Regions from separate parts of the Kitasatospora sp. NPDC088346 genome, predicted to be linked through region 2. Evidence: riboswitches for the same ligand, from Rfam matches in the RefSeq annotation. Region 2 holds a riboswitch; each other region holds the start of a gene.
The links. A riboswitch is a leader RNA that binds a small molecule or an ion and turns the genes downstream of it on or off. The one in region 2 is predicted to bind thiamine pyrophosphate.
Positions count from the first base shown of each region.

Region 1: another riboswitch for thiamine pyrophosphate. It lies ahead of ACIOFR_RS18710 (purine-cytosine permease family protein); the one in region 2 lies ahead of thiO (glycine oxidase ThiO).
Region 3: another riboswitch for thiamine pyrophosphate. It lies ahead of thiC (phosphomethylpyrimidine synthase ThiC); the one in region 2 lies ahead of thiO (glycine oxidase ThiO).

Region 1 covers NZ_JBIURH010000012.1:172,263-180,144, reverse strand. The annotation lists gene ACIOFR_RS18715 (S1C family serine protease) at 13-1,608, opposite strand; TPP riboswitch at 1,831-1,982, shown strand; gene ACIOFR_RS18710 (purine-cytosine permease family protein) at 1,973-3,334, shown strand; gene ACIOFR_RS18705 (glycerophosphodiester phosphodiesterase) at 3,493-4,317, shown strand; gene ACIOFR_RS18700 (ATP-binding protein) at 4,585-5,124, shown strand; gene ACIOFR_RS18695 (DUF5926 family protein) at 5,240-6,226, shown strand; gene ACIOFR_RS18690 (bifunctional DNA primase/polymerase) at 6,445-7,158, opposite strand; gene ACIOFR_RS18685 (PP2C family protein-serine/threonine phosphatase) at 7,656-7,882, shown strand, end outside.
Region 2 covers NZ_JBIURH010000001.1:529,176-537,057, forward strand. The annotation lists gene pknB (Stk1 family PASTA domain-containing Ser/Thr kinase) at 1-1,082, opposite strand, end outside; gene ACIOFR_RS02370 (thiazole synthase) at 1,171-2,019, opposite strand; gene thiS (sulfur carrier protein ThiS) at 2,025-2,234, opposite strand; gene thiO (glycine oxidase ThiO) at 2,231-3,403, opposite strand; TPP riboswitch at 3,372-3,484, opposite strand; gene ACIOFR_RS02385 (NAD(P)/FAD-dependent oxidoreductase) at 3,562-4,755, shown strand; gene ACIOFR_RS02390 (Rv2175c family DNA-binding protein) at 4,803-5,168, shown strand; gene thiE (thiamine phosphate synthase) at 5,165-5,815, shown strand; gene ACIOFR_RS02400 (polyprenyl synthetase family protein) at 5,862-6,968, opposite strand; gene metF (methylenetetrahydrofolate reductase [NAD(P)H]) at 7,115-7,882, shown strand, end outside.
Region 3 covers NZ_JBIURH010000034.1:2,746-10,627, reverse strand. The annotation lists gene ACIOFR_RS30775 (glycosyltransferase family 2 protein) at 1-430, opposite strand, end outside; gene ACIOFR_RS30770 (3-oxoacyl-ACP synthase III family protein) at 427-1,437, opposite strand; gene ACIOFR_RS30765 (VC0807 family protein) at 1,627-2,295, shown strand; gene ACIOFR_RS30760 (flotillin family protein) at 2,377-3,873, opposite strand; gene ACIOFR_RS30755 (hypothetical protein) at 4,054-4,260, opposite strand; TPP riboswitch at 4,355-4,490, shown strand; gene thiC (phosphomethylpyrimidine synthase ThiC) at 4,486-6,300, shown strand; gene ACIOFR_RS30745 (transposase) at 6,623-7,882, opposite strand, start outside.

The DNA.
Region 1 (7,882 bases), on a different contig from region 2:
CGGGTGCTCGGGTCAGTTGTCGCCCTTGCGTTCACCGAGGGTGACGGTGGTCTTGGCGGCCTTGCCGTCGCGGGTGTACTCGACGTCGACCTTCTCGCCCGGCTTGTGCGTCCAGATTTCGCTGACCAGGGTCGGACCGCTGTCGATGGAGATGCCGCCGAGCTTGGTGATGACGTCGCCCGGCTTGAGGCCGGCCTGGTCGGCGGGGCCGCCGGGGGTGACGGCCGGGGTGCCCTGGACGTCCTTGGTCTGGATCTGGGCGCCGTCGCCCTTGTAGTCGTCGTTGCGCAGCACGCCGAGGATCGCGTAGACCGGGTTGCCGTCCTTGATCAGCGTCTCGGCGACCCACTTGGCCTGGTTGATCGGGATGGCGAAGCCGAGGCCGATCGAGCCGGCCCGGCCGCTGGAGCCGCCGCTGTTGGACTGGATCGCCGAGTTGATGCCGATCACCTGGCCGGAGGCGTTGAGCAGCGGCCCGCCGGAGTTGCCCGGGTTGATCGAGGCGTCGGTCTGCAGCGCGTTCATGTAGGACGCCTGGGAGCCGGTCTCGTCACCGGAGGCGACCGGGCGGTCCTTGGCGCTGATGATGCCGGTGGTGACGGTGCCCTCGAGGCCGTACGGCGCGCCGATCGCGATGGTGGCGTCGCCGATGGCGGTCTTGTCGGAGTCGCCGAGCGGCAGCGGGACGAGCTTGTCCTTCGGCGGGTTGTCGAGCTTGACCACGGCCACGTCGTAGCCCTGGGCCCGGCCGACCACGGAGGCGGGGTAGGAGGAGCCGTCGGAGAACTTGACCGTCAGCTTGCCGCCGCTGGCCGCCGGGGCGACCACGTGGTTGTTGGTGAGGATGTGGCCCTCGGTGTCGAAGACGAAACCGGTGCCCGTCCCCGACTCGCTGGAGCCCTGGGCCTTGATGGTGACGGTGCTGGGCAGTGCCTTGGCGGCGATGCCGGCGACCGACTCGGGGGCCCGGTCCAGGGCCTTCTGGTTGTCGCCGACCGTCACGGTGGTGCTGGTGCGGCTGGTGGAGCCGGCGAACCCGTCCTTGCCGTCGGTCAGCGAGACGCCGATCGCGCCGCCGGCCAGGCCGGCCAGCACGGCGACGGCCGCGACCACGGCGATCAGGCCGCCGCGCCGGCGACGCGGGCCGGGCGGCGGGACGGCCGGCGTGCCCCACTCGACGGGGTGGCCGGGACCGCCCGTACCGCCGGGCGGGGTGCCCCAGCCGCCGAGCGGGTGCCCGGCGCCGAACGGGTGGTGCGGCTCGCCCGCGGGCGGCTGCGGCGCGGCCTGCGGGTGCCCGGCCGCCGGGGAGGCGTACGGGTTGGGGTCGCCCTGCGGCGCGCCCTCGGCGAGCACGGGCACCGGCGCGGCCGGAGCGGCGGGTGCCGGAGCGGCGAACCCGGCGGGCGCGGCCGGCGGCGGTGCGTCCAGGTAGCCGGGCGCGGGGGCGGGGGCCGGCGCGGCGGGCAGCACCGGCGGCGGTGCGTCGATGTACCCGGGGGCGGCCGGGGCGGTCTCGGCCGGCTTCGACAGAGCACCCGCCTCTGGAACGCCGGAGGACTGACCCTCCTGCGCCCCGGTGGACCCACTCTCGTGCTCGGTGCTCACGGACGACCTCCATAGCTGACAGGACCTTGGCCATAGTTTTTCGCACGACCGATTCAGTTGCCGTAAGCAGCCCCCTGAAGAAGTCATGAGAATGCTTAGGCGCTCCCGACAACCGGGCCCGGCGGGGCCGTCCGGCCGCGCTGCGGAGAAGTCCCGCGATGCGGACGGCACCCCGCCCGGCCTTGGCGTTCGACGCCGATCCCGTTAGCCTGGCGCTCCAAACTGAAACGACGCGGGAGCTTGGACCAACCAGGCTGAGAGTGCGCTGTTCGACCGTACGCCATGGGTACCACGGCATGGACGGTCGAGGGGACGCAGACCGCCGGAACCTGTCCGGGTAATGCCGGCGTAGGGAGTATCGGCCATGACGGCTGTTTCGCCTTCCCCTGCCTCGACGTCCGCCACCGCCGTGGCCGAGCGTCCCGAGGCGCCCCTGGTGCTCGACACCGAACCTCCGAGAACCCTGGACTTCCGTGCGCAGTTCGCGCTCTGGGCCAACCTCGGGATCAGCCTGATCGGCTTCTCCAGCGCCGCCACGGTGCTCGGGACGGCGGGCGCCGAGCTCTCCTTCGCCGCCGCGGTGACCGCGATCGTGGTCGGCACCGTGATCGGGACCGCGATGCTCGGCGTGGCCGCGCTGATCGGCGCCCGGACCGGCGCACCGGCGATGGCCGTGCTGCGCGGGCTGTTCGGGACGCGACTGTCGTACCTGCCGACCGTGCTGAACATCGCGCAGTGCATCGGCTGGGGCGTGTTCGAGCTGATCGTGATCGCGGGCGGCGCCCAGAACGTGGCCGGGACGCAGGGCTGGCGCTGGCTGTTCGTGCTGCTCGCCGGCGCGCTGACGACGGTGCTGACGATCTGGCCGCTGGGCTCGATCGCGGTGCTGCGCAAGTACGTGGCGATCGCGGTGGGCGTCGCGATGGTCTACTTCACCGTGCAGTTGGGCCGGCAGGGCTTCCCCGACCCGGGCGCGGGCAACTGGGACGGCTTCCTGACCGCGACGGACGCGGTGATCGCGGTGTCCATCTCGTTCGTCCCCCTGGCCGCGGACTACACCCGGCACTCGCGGACCCCGGGCGCCTCGTTCTGGGGCACCTTCTCCGGCTACACGGTGGCCCAGGTCTGGTGCTACGTGCTGGGCCTGATCGCCCTGCTCCAGCAGGACGGCGACAGCGCGAAGATCTTCGACTCGTTCACCGGGGTGACGGCGGGCTGGGTGTTCCTGCTGGTCCTGGTCCTGCGGGAGACCGACCAGTCGTTCGCGAACGTGTACTCGACGGCCATGTCGGTGCAGAACCTCTTCCCTCGGATCGACCGCCGGGTGCTGACCGTCGGCATCGGCACCCTGGTGACCGGCCTCGCCCTGTGGATCCACGAGCTCAGCGAGGGCTACACCAACTTCCTCTACCTGATCGGCGCGGTGTTCGTGCCGCTCTTCGCGGTGCTCGCGGTCGACTACTTCTTCGGCGCCGGCCGCGGCGGCTGGAACCTGGAGCAGGACGCCCCGGCCCGGCCGCTGATGCTGCTGCCGTGGGCGGTGGGCTTCGCCACCTACCAGTTCATCGCGCCGACCCCGGTGGCCGGCTGGTGGACCGGCTTCTGGCAGGACCTGCAGTCAGCGGTGGGCTTCGAGGCGCAGCCGTGGACCTCGGCCTCGCTGTTCGCGTTCCTGGCCGCCGCGCTGGCCACCTGGGCGACCACGCTGGTCCGCCGGCCGGTCTGAGGCCGGCAACGGTCGGCGGCCTCCACGGGGTCGCCGCAACCGGGGTAGCCGTCACCGGTCCGGGACCGCCACCGAGCCGCCGTCACCGGGGACCTGTTCACCGCACGTTCCCCGTGGCGGTGGCTTTCGGCCATTGTGGCCCGCGTAGGGTGATCGTCGTGGACACCCAGCCCCTCGACTCCGCCGCGGCCTCCGCCGGCCCGCCCGACCGCACCTCCGTCCGGGTGATCGCCCACCGCGGTTCGTCCGCGGCGCTGCCCGAGCACACCGAGGAGGCCTACCGGCGGGCGATCGAGGAGGGCGCGGACGGGCTGGAGTGCGACGTCCGGCTGACCTCCGACGGCGAGCTGGTCTGCGTCCACGACCGGACGGTGCGGCGCACCTCGAACGGCAGCGGCACGGTGTCGGCGATGACGCTCGCCCAGCTCGGCGAGCTGGACTTCGGCTCCTGGAAGTCGCCGCAGGACCCGAGGCCCGCCTCCGTGCTGACGCTGGACCGGCTGCTGGAGCTGGTGGCCGACAGCGGTCGCCGGATCGAGCTGGCGATCGAGACCAAGCACCCGACCCGGTACGCCGGGCGGGTGGAGGCCGAACTGCTGCGGACGCTGGACCGCTTCGGCCTGCTGCCTAACGGGTCGGCCGACCCCGCCGGGTCCACGGTGCGGATCATGAGCTTCTCGGAACTGGCGCTGCACCGGGTCCGCCGGGCGGCGCCGGCCGTGCCGACGGTGTACCTGCTGGAGCGGCGGCTGCCGCTGCTGGGGCGGATCGGCTCGTTGCCCGGCGGGGCCCGGATCGCGGGGCCCGGGATCGACCTGGTGCGGCGCGACCCCGGTCTGGTGACGGCGCTGCGGCGGGCCGGGCACCGGGTGCACGTGTGGACGGTGGACGAGCCCGCCGACGTCGAGCTGTGCGTGCGGCTCGGGGTGGAGGCGCTGATCACCAACCGGCCGCGCCAGGTGCTGGAGCAGCTGGGTCGCTAGGGCCTGTCCTGGGGGCGCGGTTGACCCGGCCGCGCGCCGTTCTCGGGACCCTGTGGGCGCATTGGGGCGCACAGGGGGCGCGAAGTGTGGAAAGGGGTGTAATTCCTCCTCTCCCACAACACAACGTGAGCATCTAATCACCTTTCGAGCACCGTGAGTTGCGAGCCCGGAAATGGCCGTCAGGGATCGGTGAACGGTCGTTTCCGACGCATTCCCAGGGGGCATCCATCCCTCGGCAGAAGCGAAGGAGGTCCGGGGGTGGCGTTGATGGTGGCGCGTTCTGTGCCTGAGAAGGCCGAGCCGGCTTCATCGACCCTGGCAGTGCCGCACGGTCCGGCGAGCGTGGGCGTGGCGCGACGGCGGTTGCGGCGCGATCTGGGCGATCGGGAGATACCGGATTCGGTGATTGACGATGCTGTGCTGATCCTGTCGGAACTGCTCAGCAATTCCTGCCGGTATGCCCGGCCGCTCGTCCGGCTCGCCGAACCGGAGCAGGACGGGGACGCGGGCGCGGTACTGGTCCGCTGGCAGACCCACGGCGACGGCCTGCTCACCCTGGAGGTGACGGACGGCGGCGCGGCCACCAGGCCCCTGCCCGCCCGGCCGTCCGTGACGGCCCGGGGCGGTCGCGGCCTGAACATCGTGGGCGAGCTGGCCAGCGACTGGGGGGTGCGGCACGCACCCGGCCGGGTGACGGTCTGGGCCGAGCTGCCCGCCGACGGCCGGCGCCCGGCGGCCAACCCGGCCGGACGGCCGGACGGTCCGGGGCGGCCGGACAGCGCGGGGCGGCAGGTCCGCAGCGCCTGAGCGGGCTGCGCGGGCCCGGGCGCGGGGCCCGCCGGACGCCGTACGCGGGGGAAGGCCCGGAATTCTCAGTAGGCTGCCCGGAGCAAGACGTCGCCGTCACCGGGAGAGCCGCACCATGGCCAAGAAGGCCGCCAAGAAGTCGCCCCAGCGCAGCCAGTCCACCACCGTGACCGCGGGCGAGGTCCCGGTCGTCGGCGCGCGCGAGATGTGCCCGTGCGGCTCGGGCCGCCGCTACAAGGCCTGTCACGGCCGGGAGGCCGCACACGCGGTGCAGGAGCTGGTGCACCGCCCGTTCGAGGGCCTGCCGGGCGAGGCCGACTGGGTGGCGCTGCGCGAGCTGGTGCCCGCCGCCACCGTGCCGCTGACGCTGGCCGCCGGGGTGGCCGAGCAGGCCGAGGGCGAGGTGCCCTCGGTGACGCTGGCGACCGTGCTGCCGCTGGCCTGGCCGGCCCTGCGCCGCCCGGACGGCTCGATCCTGCTGGGCCTGCAGACCCAGTCCTCCTCCGGCGACCTGAGCCGGGACCTGGCGGACGCGCTGGAGCTCGCGCTGACCACCCCGCCCGGCAGCCCGGTGCCGTCCCGCCGGACCGTTCCCGGCGGCCGGCGGCTGCAGGAACTGCTCGACACCACAGCCGAGTTCGTCCCGACCGTGCACACCGGCTTCGAGTTCTGGCTGGAGGAGTCGCAGAGCGCCGAGGGTGAGGTGGCGGCCTCCCTGGAGCGGGCCAACGCCTCCGCCATCCCGACCGAGAAGCTCAACGGCCTGACCGCCGCCTACTGGTGCGGCACCCCGGACAAGAACCACCTGCGCTGGGTCATGACGGTGCCCGAGGAGCAGCTGCTGGACGCGCTGGCCCGGCTCTCCGCCTCCGGCGAGGCCTCGCTGGGCGCGGACACCCGCCTGGTCGGCTCGTTCCGGGCACACGGGCTGACCGTCCCGGTCTGGGACCTGCCGCTGGAGATGACCGCGGCCGACTGCGAGAAGCCCGCCGCGGCCTTCGCCGAGAAGCTGGCCACCGCGCTCACCGAGTCCACCCCGCTCACCGCCGAAGAGCGTCGCGCCCGCGCGAATCTGGTGAACCGTCAGGTCACGCTCAACTGACCCACCGGTGACGGGCGTCACAATTCCCGCTCAACGGCCCTGGTCGCGGAAGATTCCAAGACCGGGGCCGCGTGGACAAATTGGCGCGCACGCGGATCTTTGTTACTGTTTTAAACAGTCCGGTCGCTGGTGCATCCCCCGTCGCCAGCGGCCGGGCCTTTTGCTTTTCCGGACGGTACGCCTGCGGCGCACCCGAACGGCCGTGCGGGCCGGGCCGTTCAGAACGGCAGCCGGCTCCCGTCCGGCGCGGTCGTGGTGACCGCGATCAATCCACCGAGCAGGGCCTCCACTTGGGGCAGCCACACGCCGTCCTCGCGCGGCGGGCGCACCCAGTGCACGCCCCCCGCGCCGGTGCGCGAGGGCGGCAACGGCAGGTACCCGCCCGGGCCGTGGTAGCGCAGCGCCCCGGGCACCCAGGCGCGCTCCGCCAGCAGTTCGCCCAACTCGTCCAGCGTGTAAGGCGCCACCAGCAGCAGGTACCGGGACGGCGTGGCCAGCACCGGCCCGAGCGGCACCCCCGTCCCGTCGAACCAGGCGAGCAGCCGGGCCCCGGCCACGGCGGGCACGCTGACCGCGCACACCGTACGGCCGGTGGCCATCAGGACCGGTGCCCCGGGACAGCGCCGCTCCCACCACCAGCGCACCATCCGCGGGTCGGTGGTGGCGGCGATCAGCGGCGGGTCGTGCGGGTGACCGCCCGGCACCGGGCAGCAGAGGTCTCCGCACGAGCACGGCCCGCCCGCACCGCGCGCCGCCGTGGCGCCCGGCAGGACCGGCCAGCCCAGCGCGGCCGCCGCTAGGGCCGCGGTCAGCGCCCGGCGTCGGCTCCCGGGTCTCCGGCCCAACGCCCGCAGCGCGCCCGCCCGCAGGGCCTCGACCCGGGACGCCCCGGCCCGCCGCAGCGGCTCCAGTCGACGACGTGTCCGACGCATGAACACTCGTTCCTTTCCGCGACCATGGAGCTCGGGACCGTCGATCGGCGCACCGGCCGGCGGATGCCGCACGGCCCGGCCGAGGTGACCCAGGGATGGGTGGGAGGCGGGGCCGGACGGACCGGCCCGCTGGAACGAGAATCCCTCATACGTCCGGATGGACGCCCTCCTGCGGGGCCCGGTTCCACCGTATGAGTGAGTCAAACCCTCCGCGGGCGACCGGCGCGGACGCGAAGCATACGATCCGGACCGCGACTTGACGGTGCGTCGCAACGGCCGGACGGGCCTGGCACGGCCCCGGCCGGGTGCGACGGCGGTCCGCGCGCAGCCGCGGCGGCCGCCCCGGGAGACGGCCGACCGGCCGGGTCCGATTTCTGGACATGCCCCGATCGGCCTGTGTACAAGTGGTGGATTGTTGCCGAGTAGTGAGTTAGCTGTCGATTTGGGCGTTGCCGGGGGTCCTGCGTGACACGTACCAGTTTGCGGGGAGTTCCGAGATGACCGATGCCCGGCCGCTGCACCTGACCGCCGCCGAGCCCGCCCCGCTGCCCGGCTACGCCACCGGGCCCGTCCTGGGGCTGCAGGACCGTTCAGCCGGACGGCCGTCCGATTCCACCAGCCTCTACGAGCACGCCGACCTGCTGGTCCGAACCCCCGACCTGCCCGCCGCCCTGGCCGCCGTGCTCGACTCCGGCGCGGCGCTGCTCGGCGCCCGGCGCGGACT
Region 2 (7,882 bases):
AACGGCTTGCGCGAGCGCGGCGCGCGCTCCGGTCCCACCGCGCGCAGCTGCATCGTCCGGTGCCCGGGGGCCTCGTCGACCGGCGGGCGAGGCGGCAGCAGGTCCGGCGGGACCTCCAGCACGCTGGTCCGCTCGACCGGCGGGGTGATCACCGAGGTGACGTCGCCGGTCGAGTACTGCGGGGTGAGCCGGGAGGAGGCCGGCGGCTCGGCGTCCAGCTGGGTCTGGCTCAGGCCGCGGCGGACCCGCTGGAGGGTGGCCAGCAGCTCCACCGCGTCCCACGGCCGGGCCTGCGGGTCGCGCGCGGTGGCGGCGGCGACTATCGCGTCCAGCTCGGGGCCGACGGCCGGCGCCGACAGCGACGGCGCCGGGACGCTCTCGTGCAGGTGCATGTACATCACCTGGGCCGGGTTGTCACCGGTGTGCGGCTTGGCACCGGTGAGCAGCTCGTACAGCAGGATGCCGGCCGCGTAGACGTCCACCCGCTGGTCGGTCGGGTCCTGGCGGATCTGCTCCGGCGCCAGGTACGACACGGTGCCGAGCACGGTGCCGGCCTCGGTGGTGCTGGTGACCGCGCCGTCGGTGCCGGAGAGCAGCCGGACCAGGCCGAAGTCGGCGACCTTGACCATGCCGCCCTCGGTGATCAGCACGTTCTCCGGCTTGATGTCCCGGTGCACCAGGCCCGCCCGGTGCGCCGCGCCGAGGGCGGCCAGGATCGGTTCCATGACGTCCAGCGCGGCCCGCACCGACAGGGCGCCGCGGTCGCGCAGCACGTCCCGCAGGTTGCTGCCGGGCACGTACTCCATGGCGAGGAACACCGCCTGGCCGTCGGCGCCCTGGTCGAAGACGTTCACCACGTTCGGGTGCGCGAGCCGGGCGATCGCCTTGGCCTCGCGGATGAAACGGTCGGTGAAGTCGTTGTCGCCGACCAGCGACTCGTGCATGACCTTGAGCGCGACCACCCGGTCCAGCCGGGTGTCCAGGCCGCGGTAGACGGTGGCCATGCCGCCCGCGGCGATCCGCTGCTCGACCCGGTACCGGCCGTCGAGCAGGGCTCCGATGAGGGGGTCGCGCAGCGTCATGTCCACCAGAGGAGTGTAGGGGCGAAGGCCCCGGCGGTGGCCGGTGGCCTGCCCGTCGGGAGCAGTCTGTGCCGAAGTTGAGACCAGGTCAGAACGCCGGGTGCTCCCGGGTGTCCAGTTCGGCCCGTCCGGCCATGGCCGAGGAGGCCTCAGCGTGGAACCGGCGCGGGATCCGGCCGGCCCGGTGGGCGAGGCGGCCGGCCTCGACCCCGCGGCGCATCGCGTCGGCCATCAGCACCGGGTCCTGCGCCCGGGTCACGGCGGAGGCCAGCATCACCGCGGCGCAGCCCAGCTCCATCGCCAGGGCCGCGTCGGAGGCGGTGCCGGCACCCGCGTCCAGCACCACCGGGACGCCGGCGCTCTCGACGATCAACTGGAAGTTGTGCGGGTTGCGGATGCCCAGGCCGGAGCCGATCGGCGAGCCCAGCGGCATGATCGCGGCGCAGCCGACGTCCTCCAGCTTGCGGGCCAGCACCGGGTCGTCGTTGGTGTACGGGAGCACCGTGAAGCCGTCGTCGACCAGGGTCTCGGCGGCGTCCAGCAGCTCGATCGGGTCGGGCAGCAGGGTGCGCTCGTCGGCGATCACCTCCAGCTTCACCCAGTCGGTGCCGAGCGCCTCGCGGGCGAGCCGGGCGGTCAGCACGGCCTCCCCGGCGGTGAAGCAGCCGGCCGTGTTGGGCAGCACCCGGATGCCGTTGCGGGTGAGCACGTCGAGCACCGAGCCCCGGGTGCCGGGGTCGACCCGGCGCATGGCCACGGTGGTCAGCTCGGTGCCGGAGACCAGCAGGGCCTGCTCCAGCACCTCCAGGCTCGGGGCGCCGCCGGTGCCCATGATCAACCGGGAGGAGAAGGTCGTCCCGGCGATGGTGAGGGTGTCCGCGTCCGTGTCCGGCGCGGGGCCGGTGCCGGTGTCCGGTGCGAGGCGGGTGTCGGTCATCGCGCTCAGCCCCCCTGGACCGCGGTGAGGATCTCCACCCGGTCGCCGGCGCTGAGCACCGTCTCGCCCCAGGAACCGCGCGGCACCACGGCCTCGTTGAGCGCCGCCGCCACGCCCGAGGGCGCCTTGCTCAGCTGCGCCACCACCTCGGCCAGCGTGGTCGCGGCGGGCAGCTCGCGGGGCTCGCCGTTGACGGTGAGCGGGATCTGGTTCATGACGTGACCTCTGCGGTGAAGCGGCTGGGGGAGAAGGGGGCGGCGAGCCCGGGCACGGTCCCGGTCGCCAGGTGGTCGGCGATCAGGTCGGCGGTGACCGGGGTGAGCAGGACGCCGTTGCGGTAGTGGCCGGTCGCCGCGGTGAGGCCGGGCAGCGCGGTCGGGCCGAGCAGCGGGGCGTTGTCCGGGGAGCCGGGCCGCAGCCCGGCGCCGGTCTCCACCAGCGGCAGCTCGGTGATGCCGGGGATCAGCTCGTGCGCGTCGCGCAGCAGCTCGTACACCCCGCCCGCGGTGACGGTGGTGTCGTGGCCCAGCTCCTCGCTGGTCGCCCCGATCACCAGCTCGCCGTCGGCCCGCGGCACCAGGTAGATGTGCTGCCCGCGCACCACCGCCCGCACGTTGCGGGACAGGAACGGCGCGTACGCCGGCGGGATCCGCAGCCGCAGCACCTGGCCCTTGACCGGGCGGACGGCCGGCAGCACGCCGTCCGGCAGGCCGGGCAGCAGGTGGCTGCGGCAGCCGGCGGCCAGCACCAGCTGCCCGGCGGTCAGCCGGGTGCCGTCGGCCAGCCGGACGCCGGTGGCCCGGCCGTCCGTGACCAGCAGCTCGGCGGCCTCGGCACGGTGCAGGACGACGCCCTCGCGGGCGCAGGCGGCGAGCAGGGCCCGCGACAGCCGCCGCCCGTCCACCTGGTGATCGCCCGTCACCTGGAGGCCGCCGCGCACGCCGGGGGCCAGCATCGGTTCCAGCCGGCGGCACTCGCGGCCGGTCAGCCAGTGCGACTCCAGGCCGAGCCGCTGGTGGAAGGCGAGCAGCTCGCGCAGCTCCGCCCGGTCGTCGGAGTCCAGCGCCACCGCCAGCGTGCCGGTCTGCCGGTACCCGGTGTCCAGGCCGGTGGACTCGGTGAGTTCGGCCGCGAACGCGGCGTACCGCTCGTTGGAGGCCATGCCCAGGCGCAGCAGCGGCTCCTCGCCGTACTGGAGCTCCGTGACGGGGGCCAGCATCCCGGCCGCGACCTGGGCCGCGCCGCCGCCCGGGGCCGGGTCGAGCACGGTGACCGCGAGACCGCGCTGCGCGGTGCGCCAGGCGACGCCGAGGCCGATGATGCCGCCGCCGACGACCAGGACGTCAGGTGTCCGTGCCAAAGTCGATACTCCCTTCGCCGGCATGACCCGGATCAGGTTCGGACGGTCGCGGGCCGCCTCAGCCCGCCTCTCAGCCCGGTGCGCCGGGCTCCCGTGTGTGGTGTCCGTCCACCATAACGCCGGGCGCGGCCCGGCCCGAAGGCGCGTACACGGCGTGGACGCGCGGTCGCTACGCTGGCCCGGTGGTCGAACTGAAGCGAACCGGACGGGTGGTCGTGGTCGGGGCCGGCATGGCGGGCGCGCAGGCCGCGCTGGGCCTGCGCCGCGGGGGCTGGGAGGGCCGGATCTCGTTGCTCGGCGACGAGCCGCACCGCCCGTACGACCGGCCGCCGCTGTCCAAGAACGTGCTGCTCGGCAAGGCCGACGACACCACCTTCGAGATCGACTGGGACCACCTCGGCGTCGAGCTGCTCCCCGGACGCCGGGCCCTCGCCGTGACCCCCGGGGTGCTGCGCACCGACGGCGGCGACCTCCCGTACGAGGCGCTGGTGGTCGCCACCGGCGCCGCGCCGCGGCCACTGCCCGGGGCGCCCGGCGCCCGCCTGCTGCGCACCGTCGACGACGCGCTGGCGCTGCGCGAACGGCTGCGCCCCGGCGTGCGGCTGGTGCTGGTCGGAGCCGGCTGGATCGGTGCGGAGACCGCCACGGTGGCCCGGCAGCTGGGCTGCGAGGTGACGGTGGTCGAGGCCGGGCCGGCGCCGCTGCCCGGTGCGCTGCCCGAGCCGCTCGGCGAGGCGATGGCCGGCTGGTACGCCGCCGCCGGGGTGGCGCTGCGCTGCGGCACCGGGGTGCTGGCCGCCGAGCCCGGCGCCGTGGTGCTCACCGACGGCACTCGGCTGCCCGCCGACGAGGTGCTGGTGGGGATCGGCGCCCGGCCCGCCACCGGCTGGCTGGAGGGCTCCGGCGTGGAGCTGGACGCGGCCGGGTCGGTCCTGGTGGACGAGCGGCTGCGCACCTCCGCCCCCGGCGTGTGGGCGGCGGGGGACTGCGTCTCCTACCCCTCGGCCCGCTCGGGCACCCGGCTGGCCGTCCAGCACTGGGACCACGCGTTGCAGTCCGGTACGGCGGCGGCCGCCTCGATCCTGGGCGCGGACGCGCCGTACGACCCGGTGCCGTACTTCTGGTCCGAGCAGTTCGGACGGATGGTGCAGTACGCGGGCCGGCACGCCGGAGCGGACGAGCTGCTCCACCGCGGTTCGCCCGATGAGCCGTCCTGGACGGTGCTGTGGCTGCGTCAGGGCGCCCTGGTCGCGGCCCTGTCGGTGGACCGGCCGCGCGACCTCAACCAGGCGCGGCGGCTGATCGACCGGGCTGCGGTGCTGGACCGGGCGCTCGCCGCCGATCCGGCCGTCCAGCTCAAGGCGGCGGTGGCCTGACCGGACGGCAGGTGCGCGGGGGTCGCCGGAGGTGGCAGTCTGGGGGCGTGAGCAAGATTGATCCCAAGATTGATGCCCTTGTCCCTGCGTGGCTCTACCTGCCCGACATCTCGGAGCTGTGGGGTGTGCAGATCACCGAGGTCCGGGACCAGGTGAGGAACCGGACCCTGCTGGCCGTCCGCCGCGGCGAGAACAACTCGCTCCAGGTGCCCGCCGCCTTCATCGAGCCGGACGGACCGGTCAAGCACCTGGTCGGCACCCTCACGGTGCTGCGCGACTGCGGGCTCGACGACGAGGAGATCCTCGAGTGGATGTTCACCGAGGACCCGTCGCTCCCCGGCAGCCCGATCCAGGCGCTGCGGGAGAACCGGGGCACCGAGGTGAAGCGCCGCGCCCAGGCCATGCTGCTGTGACGGTCGACGCCCGGGCCGCGTTGGAGGACGCCCGGCTGTACCTGTGCACCGACGCCCGCCGGGAGCAGGGCGACCTGCCCGAGTTCCTGGACGCGGTGCTGGCCGGCGGCGTGGACGTCGTCCAGCTGCGGGACAAGGGGCTGGAGGCCAGACAGGAGCTGGAGTACCTGGAGGTCTTCGCCGACGCCGCCCGCCGGCACGGCAAGCTCTTCGCGGTCAACGACCGGGCCGACGTGGCCCACGCGGCCGGTCCCCAGGTGCTGCACCTGGGGCAGGACGACCTGCCCGTCCCGGCCGCCCGCGCGGTCCTCGGCCCGGACGTGCTGATCGGCCGGTCCTGCCACGCCGAGTCCGAGGTGGACACCGCGCTGGTCGAGCCGGGGGTGGACTACTTCTGCACCGGGCCGGTCTGGCCCACCCCGACCAAGCCCGGCCGGCACGCGCCCGGCCTCGGCCTGGTGTCGTACGCCGCGGGGCGGCCGACCGACCGGCCGTGGTTCGCGATCGGCGGCATCGACCTGGGCAACCTGGACCAGGTGCTGGCGGCGGGCGCCCGACGGGTGGTCGTGGTCCGCGCCGTCACGGCGGCCGAGGACCCGGGTGCGGCGGCGGCCGAGCTGGCCCGCCGGATCCGCGCGGCCGTCTGACCGCCTCCCGGGTGCGGGCGCCCCGGCCCGGGGCGCCCGCGCGGGCTCAGTGGCTGCGGACGGTGGCCGCCTCGGCGAGGGCCCGCAGCACCCGGCGGGCCGGGCCGGCGCTGAGCGGGGCGGTCTCCAGTGCGGCCATCGAGTCCCGCATCAGCGTGTCGATCCGCTGCTCCACCAGGTCCGCGGCGCCGCTGCGCTCGACCAGCGAGCGCAGCACCGGGACCTCGTCGGCGGTCAGGTCGGGCGCGCCGAGCCGCTCGTCCAGGTGCCGGGCGTCGGCGGGCGACAGACCGCGCATGGCGTGCGCGACCAGCAGGGTCCGCTTGCCCTCGCGCAGGTCGTCACCGGCCGGCTTGCCGGTGACGGACGGGTCGCCGAAGACGCCGAGCAGGTCGTCCCGCAGCTGGAACGCCTCGCCGAGCGGAAGGCCGAAGGCCGCGTAGGCGGCGACCAGTTCGGGACCGGCCCCGGCCAGCACGGCGCCCACCTGGAGCGGGCGCTCGATGGTGTACTTCGCGGACTTGTAGTGCAGCACGGTCTGGGCGCGGTCCAGCGCTCCGGCGTCGGCGGAGTCCCCGGCGACCGGCTCCAGCACGTCGAGGTACTGGCCGAGCATGACCTCGGTGCGCATCAGGTCGAACGACGGCTTGGCCGCCCGGACGGCGGCGGGGTCGAGCCCGCAGTCGTTGAACAGCTCGTCGCACCAGATCAGCAGCAGGTCACCGAGCAGGACGGCGGCCGAGGCCCCGTACTGTTCGCGGTCGCCGCGCCAGCCGCTGGTGCGGTGCAGGGCCTCGAAGCGGCGGTGGACGGAGGGCAGGCCGCGGCGGGTGTCGCTGCGGTCCATCAGGTCGTCGTGGACCAGGGCGCTCGCCTGGAGCAGTTCGAGTGCGGCCGCCGCCCGGGTGATTCCCGGGGCATCGGCATGGCCGCCGGCGCCGCGCCAGCCCCAGTAGCAGAAGGCGGGACGCAGCCGCTTGCCGCCGTCCAGCAGGAAGTCGCGCAGGGCGTCGGAGACCGGACCGAGCTGCGGGGAGATGCCGGCGAGCAGGGCCGTGCGGCCGTCCATGAACTCGGCGAGGGCCGCGTTGACGCGTTCGCGCACGGCTTCCGCGTCGATGGGGTGGGTGGGCAGACCGGTGGGCGAACGCACGGGAGACTCCGGATCGATTGGCTGACAATCAGACTATCGGGGTGTTTGGAAGGCTTCTCACCGCCACGGATCGGACGTCTCGACAGGTGTCTCACTTGGTGGACCACGTTTGGTTGCGATCTCCGGATCCCGGCTAACCTGCGAGCATGGCACTCGGGATTCCCTCCACCAGAACCGACCGTGCGCAGACCGTGCGCGATCTGCTGGCGGCAGGTGACCGCTCGTTCTCCTTCGAGTTCATGCCGCCCCGCAGCGAGGCCGCCGAGCGCCGCCTCTGGGACGCGATCCGCCGGGTCGAGTCGCTGGACCCCAACTTCGTCTGCATGACCTACGGCGCGGGCGGCTCCTCGCGCGGCCGCACCGTCAACCTGGTCGGCCGGATCGCCACCGAGACCACTCTGACCCCGGTCGCCCACCTCACCGCCGTGGACCACTCGATCGCCGAGCTCCGCAACATCATCGGCCAGTACGCCGACCAAGGCGTGCGCAACGTCCTCGCGGTGCGCGGCGACCCGCCCGGCGACCCGATGGGCGAGTGGGTCCGCCACCCGGACGGCGTCACCTACGCCTACGAGCTGGTCGAGCTGATCCGCAGCATCGGGGACTTCTGCGTCGGCGTCGCCGCCTTCCCGCAGATGCACCCGCGGTCCGCCGACTGGGACGAGGACATCAGGCACTTCGTCGCCAAGTGCCGGGCCGGCGCCGACTACGCGATCACCCAGATGTTCTTCGAGGTCGACGACTACCTGCGGCTGCGCGACCGGGTCGCCGCGGCCGGCTGCCCGACGCCGATCATCCCGGAGATCATGCCGGTCACCAACATCAAGCAGCTGGAGCGCTTCCCGCAGCTGTCCGGCTCGGCGTTCCCGGTCGAGCTGGAGCGCCGCTTCCGCGCCGCGGCCGAGGACCCGGAG
Region 3 (7,882 bases), on a different contig from region 2:
CGCCGAGGGTGACCAGGACCCGGAAGACGGCGCGGCCGAGCGGGCCGTGCTCGTCGGGCCGGGCGGTGATGTGCCCGCAGACCAGACCGCCGGAGGCGAGCATCCCGGCCCGGGCCGCGGCCGTCCAGCCGGGCTGCGGCAGGCAGTCGGCGTCGGTGCGGGCCAGGAGGGCGGCGCCGTGCGCGATGGCGTACCGGAAGCCGGTGTCGACGGCGCACCCGACGCCCTTCTCCGGTTCGACCAGGACCAGGACCGGGAACGGGGCCCGTTCGGCGAAGGCCCGGACCGCCGCCACGGTGCCGTCGGCGGAGCCGTTGTCGACCACCAGCAGCGTGAAGTCCCGGTCCCGCTGGGCCGCCAGCGCCCGCAGCGCGCCCCCGATCCTGGCCTCCTCCTGGTAGGCCGGGATCACCACCCACAGCTCGGTCACGACACCTCCCAGACCATCGTCATCAGGCTGACCCCGCCGCCGAGCCCGACCAGCAGCACCCGGTCGCCCGGCGCCAGCTCCGGCCGGATCCGCTCCAGCTGGACGCCCAGCGTGGCGCTGGCCAGGTTGCCCAGGCCGTCGACGGTGACCACCAGCTTCTCGGCCGGCACGCCGGTCAGCTCCACGAAGCGCTCCAGGTACGGCAGCGTCACCTGGTGCACCAGCACCCGGGCGTACGCGTCCCAGCCGAGGCCGGTCCGGGCCGCCACCCGGGTCAGGATGTCGCCGCCGATCTTCTCGAAGACGCCGCGCAACTCCTTGCCGCCGCCCCGGAAGTAGCTGTACTGGTCCCCGCGCGGATGCCGCGAGCCGCCGCCCGGGATGCCGCCGACCTCCCAGTGCTCGGAGGCGGTCTCGGTCTCGACGTCCAGGATGCCGCCGCGCCGCACCGGCTCCACGACCACGGCCGCACCCGCGTCGCCGAAGGTGTAGCCGGCGAAGCCCGCGCGGAACTCGGCCAGGCCGCCCGGGTCGCGCCGCATCGCCCGGCTGGGCGTCTCGCCGGTCACCACGAGGGCCCGGCGGGCCCGGCCGGCCAGGATCATCGCGCGGGCGGTGTCGATGCCGTTCAGGAAGCTGTTGCAGGCGTTGGAGACGTCGAACGCGTGTGCCCGGGAGCCGAGTTCGGCCTGCACCAGGTGGGCCGTGGCGGGCTCGCAGACGTCCCGGGTGGCCGAGGCGAACAGCAGCAGGTCGACGTCCAGTGGGTCGAGCCCCGCGCCGGCCAGCGCCCGGCGGGCCGCGCCCAGGGCCAGCGTGGAGGCGTACTCGCCGTCGGCGGCGAACCGCCGGGTCCGGATGCCGGTGGCCTTCTCGAACATCCCGTCCGGCAGCTGGAGGCCGCTGCCGCCCGCCACCTCGTCCTGGAGCTGCTGCGAGGTCAGCACCCGTTCGGGCAGGCACGCGCCCACGGCAGTGATGCCGACCCGCGGTATGTGGAGGTCCATGGCCGACATCCTGGCCGGTCACGGCGGTGGCGGACCTGAGTACCCGTACTCATCAGTGACGGGCGACCGACCCCGGTCATGACATCCGTCATGCGCTTTCCCGCACAGTCGACACTGCCGCAGGACCCCGGCCGGAAACGAGACTTGAGACATCGCAGAGAGCGACCGGGACGAACGGGGAACGGGACCATGGCCACCATCACCACCAGCGCGAAGACCGAGCAGAACACCTCCGGCGCGGCCGCCGCCCTCCGGCCGCTGGCCGTCGACGTGGCGGTGCCGCTCGGCGTCTACTACGCGGCGCACTCGCTGTTCGGCCTGGGGCTGGTCGCCTCGCTGACCGTCTCCAGCGCCGTCCCGGTCGTGCGCACCGTCGCCGGGCTGCTCCGGGACCGTTCGGTCAACAGCCTGGCCCTGGTGATGCTGGTGGTGAACGTGGCCGGCATCGCGCTGTCCGCCGTCGCCGGCGACCCGCGGCTGATGGTCGCCAAGGACGGCGCGATCAGCAGCGTGATCGGCGGCTCGATGATCGTCACCGCGCTGCTCGGCCGCCCGTTGATGACGGCCGGCCTGCGGCCCTTCCTGGTCAAGGGCGACGCCGCCCGGTCCGCCGCCTGGGACCGGCTGATGGCCGGCTCGGCCGCTTTCCGCCGCGACGAGCGCAACTTCTCGCTGGCCTGGGGCGCCGTGCTGGTCACCGAGTGCGCGGCCAAGGTGGTGCTGGCCTACACCGTGCCGGTGGAGACCATGGTCTGGCTGGGCACCGTCCTGCTGGTCGCGGCGATCGGCCTCGGTGTCCTGGTCGGCAACGTCTTCGCGGAGCGGATGGCCGAGCGGGTCACCGCCGAGACCGTCTGACCGCCTCGCCCGGCCCGCCCAGCCGGCCGGCCCGCCCCGCGCCGCGCCCGCCCGTCACCCCGACGGGCGGGCGCTCCCGCGTCAGGCCTCCTGCACCGGGATCGGCAGGCTGACCGGCTTACCGTCGGCCGGCTTCCCGGCGGCGGGCTTCCCGTCGGTCGGCTGCCGGCCGTCGGCCGGGGCCTTGGGCGCGTTCATGGCGCCCAGCAGCTGCCGGGCCAGGCCCAGCCCGGTGCCGCCCATGGTCAGCGCCTTGGCGAACATGTCCGACATCCCGTCCGCGCCGTTCAGCAGCACCATGTGCTCGACGTTGCCGAAGGCCTCCGCGCCGGCCCGTACGATCTCCGGCCAGTTCTCGGCCAACTGCTGCGCCACGACGGCTTCCTGGTTCTCCGCGAGGGCCGCCGCCCGGGCCTTGATGGCCTCCGCCTCGGCCAGACCGAGGGCCCGGGCCGCCTCCGCCTGCGCCAGGCCCCTCGCCTCCGCGGAGGCCGCCTCCGCCAGGCCGGTCGCCTTGGTCGCCTCGGCCGCCGCCAGACCGCGGGCCCTGGTCGCCTCGGCCTCCGCGGTGGCCGCCACCTTCACCCGGTTCGCCTCGGCGCCCGCCTTCAGCTCGGTCTCCCGCGCCAGGGCCTCGGCCGCCGAGATCCGGGCGTCACGGTCCGCCTCGGCCTTCGTCCTGGTCTCGTACGCACGGGCGTCGGCCGGCTTGCGGACGTCCGCCTGCAGCTGCTGCTCCTTGCGGTGCGCCTCCAGCTCGGCGACCTTGGTCTCCTGGACCACGACCTCCTGCCGGGCGGCGGCCTGCGCCAGCGGTCCCGCCTGCATCGCCCGGGCCGTCGCGGTCTCCATCTCGGCCTGGTAACCGGCTTGCTGGATACCGGAGTTGCGGGTCGCCTCGGCCTTGCGGGCGAACGCCTCCTGCTCCGCCTCGGTGGCCCGGCGGTCCGCCTCGGCGGCCGCGATCCGGGCGTCCCGCTGGACGGCGGCCGCGTGCGGGGCGGCCAGGTTGGTGATGTACCCGGTCGGGTCCAGGATCTCCTGGATCTGCAGCGAGTCGATGATCAGGCCGAGCTTCTCCATCTCGGAACCGGACGCGGCCCTGGTCTCCCCGGTCAGCCGCTCCCGGTCCCGGATCATGTCCTCCACGGTCAACCCGCCGACGATCGACCGCAGATGGCCCGCGAACACGTTGTGCACCCGCTGGCCCATCATCTTCTGCTGGTCCAGGAAACGCCGGGCGGCATTGGCGATCGACACCGTGTCGTCGCCCACCTTGAAGATCACAACACCCTTGACGTGCACCGGAATACCCTGCGACGTCACGCACTCGACGTCCAGCTCGGCCTCGTTCAGATCCAGCGACAGCTTGCGCACCACCTGCACGCCCGGCACCACGAAGGTGCCCCGGCCGGTGACGATCCGGAATCCCAGCCCGTCGGCGAGACCCTCGGTGCGGTGCGTCGAGCCCGAGATGACCAGCGCCTCGTTCGGCTCCGCCACCCGCCACATCAGTTTGAACAGCACGATCAGAACGACGATGGAGGCCGCCACGGCCCCCGCGATGCCGATGAGCATCGGCTTTCCCCCTTCGGAGCGCACCGGCTCCGTGGCTGCGCTCTGATGTGCAGGACGGCGCGGAACGCGGTGGCAGCAGCAGATTCTTCGCCTGCCGTGATCCTTTGGGAAGCCTCAGGTGTCCTGAAAGCGCATCAGGGGCGTCAAGATTGCGTCAAGACGGTCGAACGCGCCGAGGTGTCAGCCGTACGCCGGCGCGACGTAGACCGTGCGCGGCGGCTGGTACTCCAACACCACCACCCGCGTCCCCGGCGCCAACGGCTCGCCCGGTACCGCGAGGTGGGCGAGGAACGCCTCCGCCCCCTGCCGCTCGGGCACCTGGATCAGCACCTCGCCGACCAGGCCGGCCCCGACCCTGCCCGTCACCCGCCCCGTCAGCCCCACCATCCGGCCAGTCTGCCACCCGGTCCGCTGTCCGGAACCCGTCTGGACCTGGGCGGACCGGCCCGCTACGGTGTTGGACGTCTTACGCAGGCAAACCGTCTGCGGACACGGGAGCTCGGAGCACCGGGCTGAGAGGGCGCTGAACGGTCACGTCGAGGACGTGCCGACCGCTGCGCCGACCGCAGGAACCTGGACCGGATAATGCCGGCGTAGGGAGTAGAAGGTCAGATGACCGTCTTTGATGCACAGCAGAAGTCTGCCCGCGGCACGGCCGCCCCGGTCAGCAGCGCCGCCACCGGCTACCCGACCCCGGCCTGGCGCAAGGCCTACCTGGAAGGGTCCCGGCCCGACCTGCGGGTCCCGTACCGCGAGGTCCACCTCACCAACGGCCGCACCGTCCCGCTCTACGACACCTCCGGCCCGTACACCGACGCGGACTACCAGCCCGACGTGCGCCGCGGCCTGCCGGCGCTGCGCGACGCGTGGATCCGCCAGCGCGGCGACGTCGAGGAGTACGACGGCCGCGAGGCCCGCCCCGAGGACGACGGGATCAAGCACACCGCGCCGCGCGGCGGGAACCTCCGCAACCTCGACGCGGTCTTCCCCGGACGGCCGCGCCGCCCGCTGCGCGGCCGCGCCGGCGCCGCGGTCACCCAACTCGCGTACGCCAGGCAGGGCGTGATCACCCCCGAGATGGAGTTCGTGGCCCTGCGCGAGGGGCTGGAGCCGGACTTCGTGCGCGACGAGGTGGCCCGCGGCCGCGCCGTCATCCCGGTCAACGTGAACCACCCCGAGGTGGAGCCGGCCATCATCGGCACCAACTTCCTGGTGAAGATCAACGCGAACATCGGCAACTCCGCGGTCACCTCCTCCATCGAGGAGGAGGTGGAGAAGATGACCTGGGCCACCCGCTGGGGCGCCGACACCGTCATGGACCTCTCCACCGGCCGCAACATCCACACCACCCGCGAGTGGATCCTGCGCAACTCCCCCGTGCCGATCGGCACCGTGCCGCTCTACCAGGCCCTGGAGAAGGTCGACGGCAAGGCCGAGGACCTCAGCTGGGAGGTCTACCGCGACACCGTCGTCGAGCAGTGCGAGCAGGGCGTCGACTACATGACCGTCCACGCCGGCGTGCTGCTGCGGTACGTCCCGCTCACCGCCCGCCGCAAGACCGGCATCGTCTCGCGCGGCGGCTCGATCATGGCGGCCTGGTGCCTGGCGCACCACCAGGAGAACTTCCTCTACACCAACTTCGAGGAACTCTGCGACATCCTCGCCGCCTACGACGTCACCTTCTCGCTCGGCGACGGCCTGCGGCCCGGCTCCATCGCGGACGCCAACGACGACGCCCAGTTCTCCGAGCTCCAGACGCTCGGCGAGCTCGGCCGGATCGCCCGGGACCGCAACGTCCAGGTGATGATCGAGGGCCCGGGCCACGTCCCGATGAACAAGATCCGCGAGAACATGGACCTCCAGCGGGAGATCTGCGACGAGGCCCCGTTCTACACCCTCGGCCCGCTCACCACCGACGTCGCGCCCGGCTACGACCACATCACCTCGGGCATCGGCGCGGCGATGATCGCCTGGTGGGGCACCGCGATGCTCTGCTACGTCACCCCCAAGGAACACCTCGGCCTGCCCAACCGGGACGACGTGAAGACCGGCGTCATCACCTACAAGATCGCCGCCCACGCGGCGGACCTGGCCAAGGGCCACCCCGGCGCCCAGGAGTGGGACGACGCCCTCTCCGACGCCCGCTTCGAGTTCCGCTGGGAGGACCAGTTCAACCTGGCCCTCGACCCGGAGACGGCCCGCGACTTCCACGACGAGACCCTCCCCGCGGAGCCCGCCAAGACGGCGCACTTCTGCTCCATGTGCGGCCCGAAGTTCTGCTCGATGAAGATCAGCAAAAGCATCATGGACACCTACGGCGACGACATGGCCGTGGCCAGCGACGATGAGGCCGAAGCTGGCATGAAGGCCAAGTCCGAGGAGTTCGCGGCCAACGGCAACCGGGTCTACCTCCCGCTGGCTGACTAACGGCCGACCCAGAACCGCGCCGCACCGGGAGGCAGGAGGGGGTCTCCCGGCGCGGCGCTGTGCACCCGACTCGAAACGGACCCGCAGTCCGGGCACGCCACCCCCAGGATCGCGGATCGGACCCGCAGCACCACCAACTCCGCTTCTACCAGGAGCTCTTCGACCAGAACACCATCGACTCGCGGAAACCACAGGTCCCCGAACACCGCATCGGCCACAGTCGATCACGATCGCGGTCTGGGTGACCCTCCGTGGCCCTGGCACGGAAACGGAAAGGATGCTGTTGGTGATCTTCATGAGCGACGGGTTCGAGTCCCGTCGCTCAGTCGCTGGCACAGGTGCTGGAGGCGGGTGGTCTGGCCTCGTTGGGGGCCGTTGATCCGCCGTCGTCGCGGTGCTGGCTGAGGCGGATGATGTTGGTTCCGGCTGCGGTGAGAACGTGCTGGACGTGGGTCTTCGCTGTGCCGCGATAGCGGCAGTTGCGCAGGCCATGGGCGTGCACGGTCTCGGAGACAGTGGCCTCGCAGCCGGCTCTCATGGCGTATCGGTCCTGCCAGGCCCTGGTCTTCTGCTCTTTCCTGACGCGGTTTTGGATCTCCTGCAGCGGCCGTGGCAGGAGCAGGATGTGGCGGCCTTTGCCGTCGACGTTTCCGGTGCACTTCGGACGGTCGTCGCAGGCCCGGCAGACAGCACGTGGGAAAAGCACCGACAGGCGTGGCTGTCCATCGGCGAGGGTCGGTTTCCAGGGTGGGCTGGTGGCGCCGTTGGGACAAGTAAGCGTTCGTTCCTCCCAGTTGGGGTGGAAGTCCTCTTTGTCGAAGCCCGGGAGTGCCCGTGACCGGGGTGGGAGCCGGACGGGGCCGACCAGGTCGATTCCGTACTCGGTCCTGGCCCGGTGGGTGGTGGCGGGGCTGGTGTATCCGCCGTCGACCAGGTGCTCGGCCGGGGCCAGGTCGCGTGCGGCGAGGTCGCAGTGGATCCGTTCCAGGGCGTCGATGTCCTGCTCGGGTGCCGGCGTGGTGGCGACGTGCACGATCACGTTGGGCAGGCCGGTGTCGCAGGTCTCGGTCTGGTGGTCCTTGTAGCCGACCCACTCGGCCTTGCCGGGCTTGTGGCTAAAGCGGGCCTGCGGATCGTGGGGTGAGACGATCTGCACCGACGACCACGGCACCCGGGCGGAGGCGAGGTCGGGCCGACCGTCGGATGCCTCCGCGGACGTCGAGCGCCGAGGACTGTGACGTCGGCCCAGCCGGTCGCGGGTCTGCGTGGGCCCGCGCCAGCACAGACCACCGTGTTCGTCGTACCAGTACTGCTGGACCCAGACCTGCCGCATCACCTCGACCTTGGGCAGCCACCGGAGCCGGGCTGGGGTGCCAGGAGCGAGGAGGGCTTGGAACAGGCACATGCCGTCCGCACCGACCGTGAGCGCGTACTGCTTGCGCTCGCTCGTCTCCTTGGGCAGTCGGTCGTAGCGGACTGGCCCGCCGTAACGCCGGGCCCACTCGTCCGTCATCAGGGCGGATACCCAGTTCTCGTCCGCTGCGGCCAGTTCCTCCAGGGCCGCGCGCAGGGTCTCGCCGAC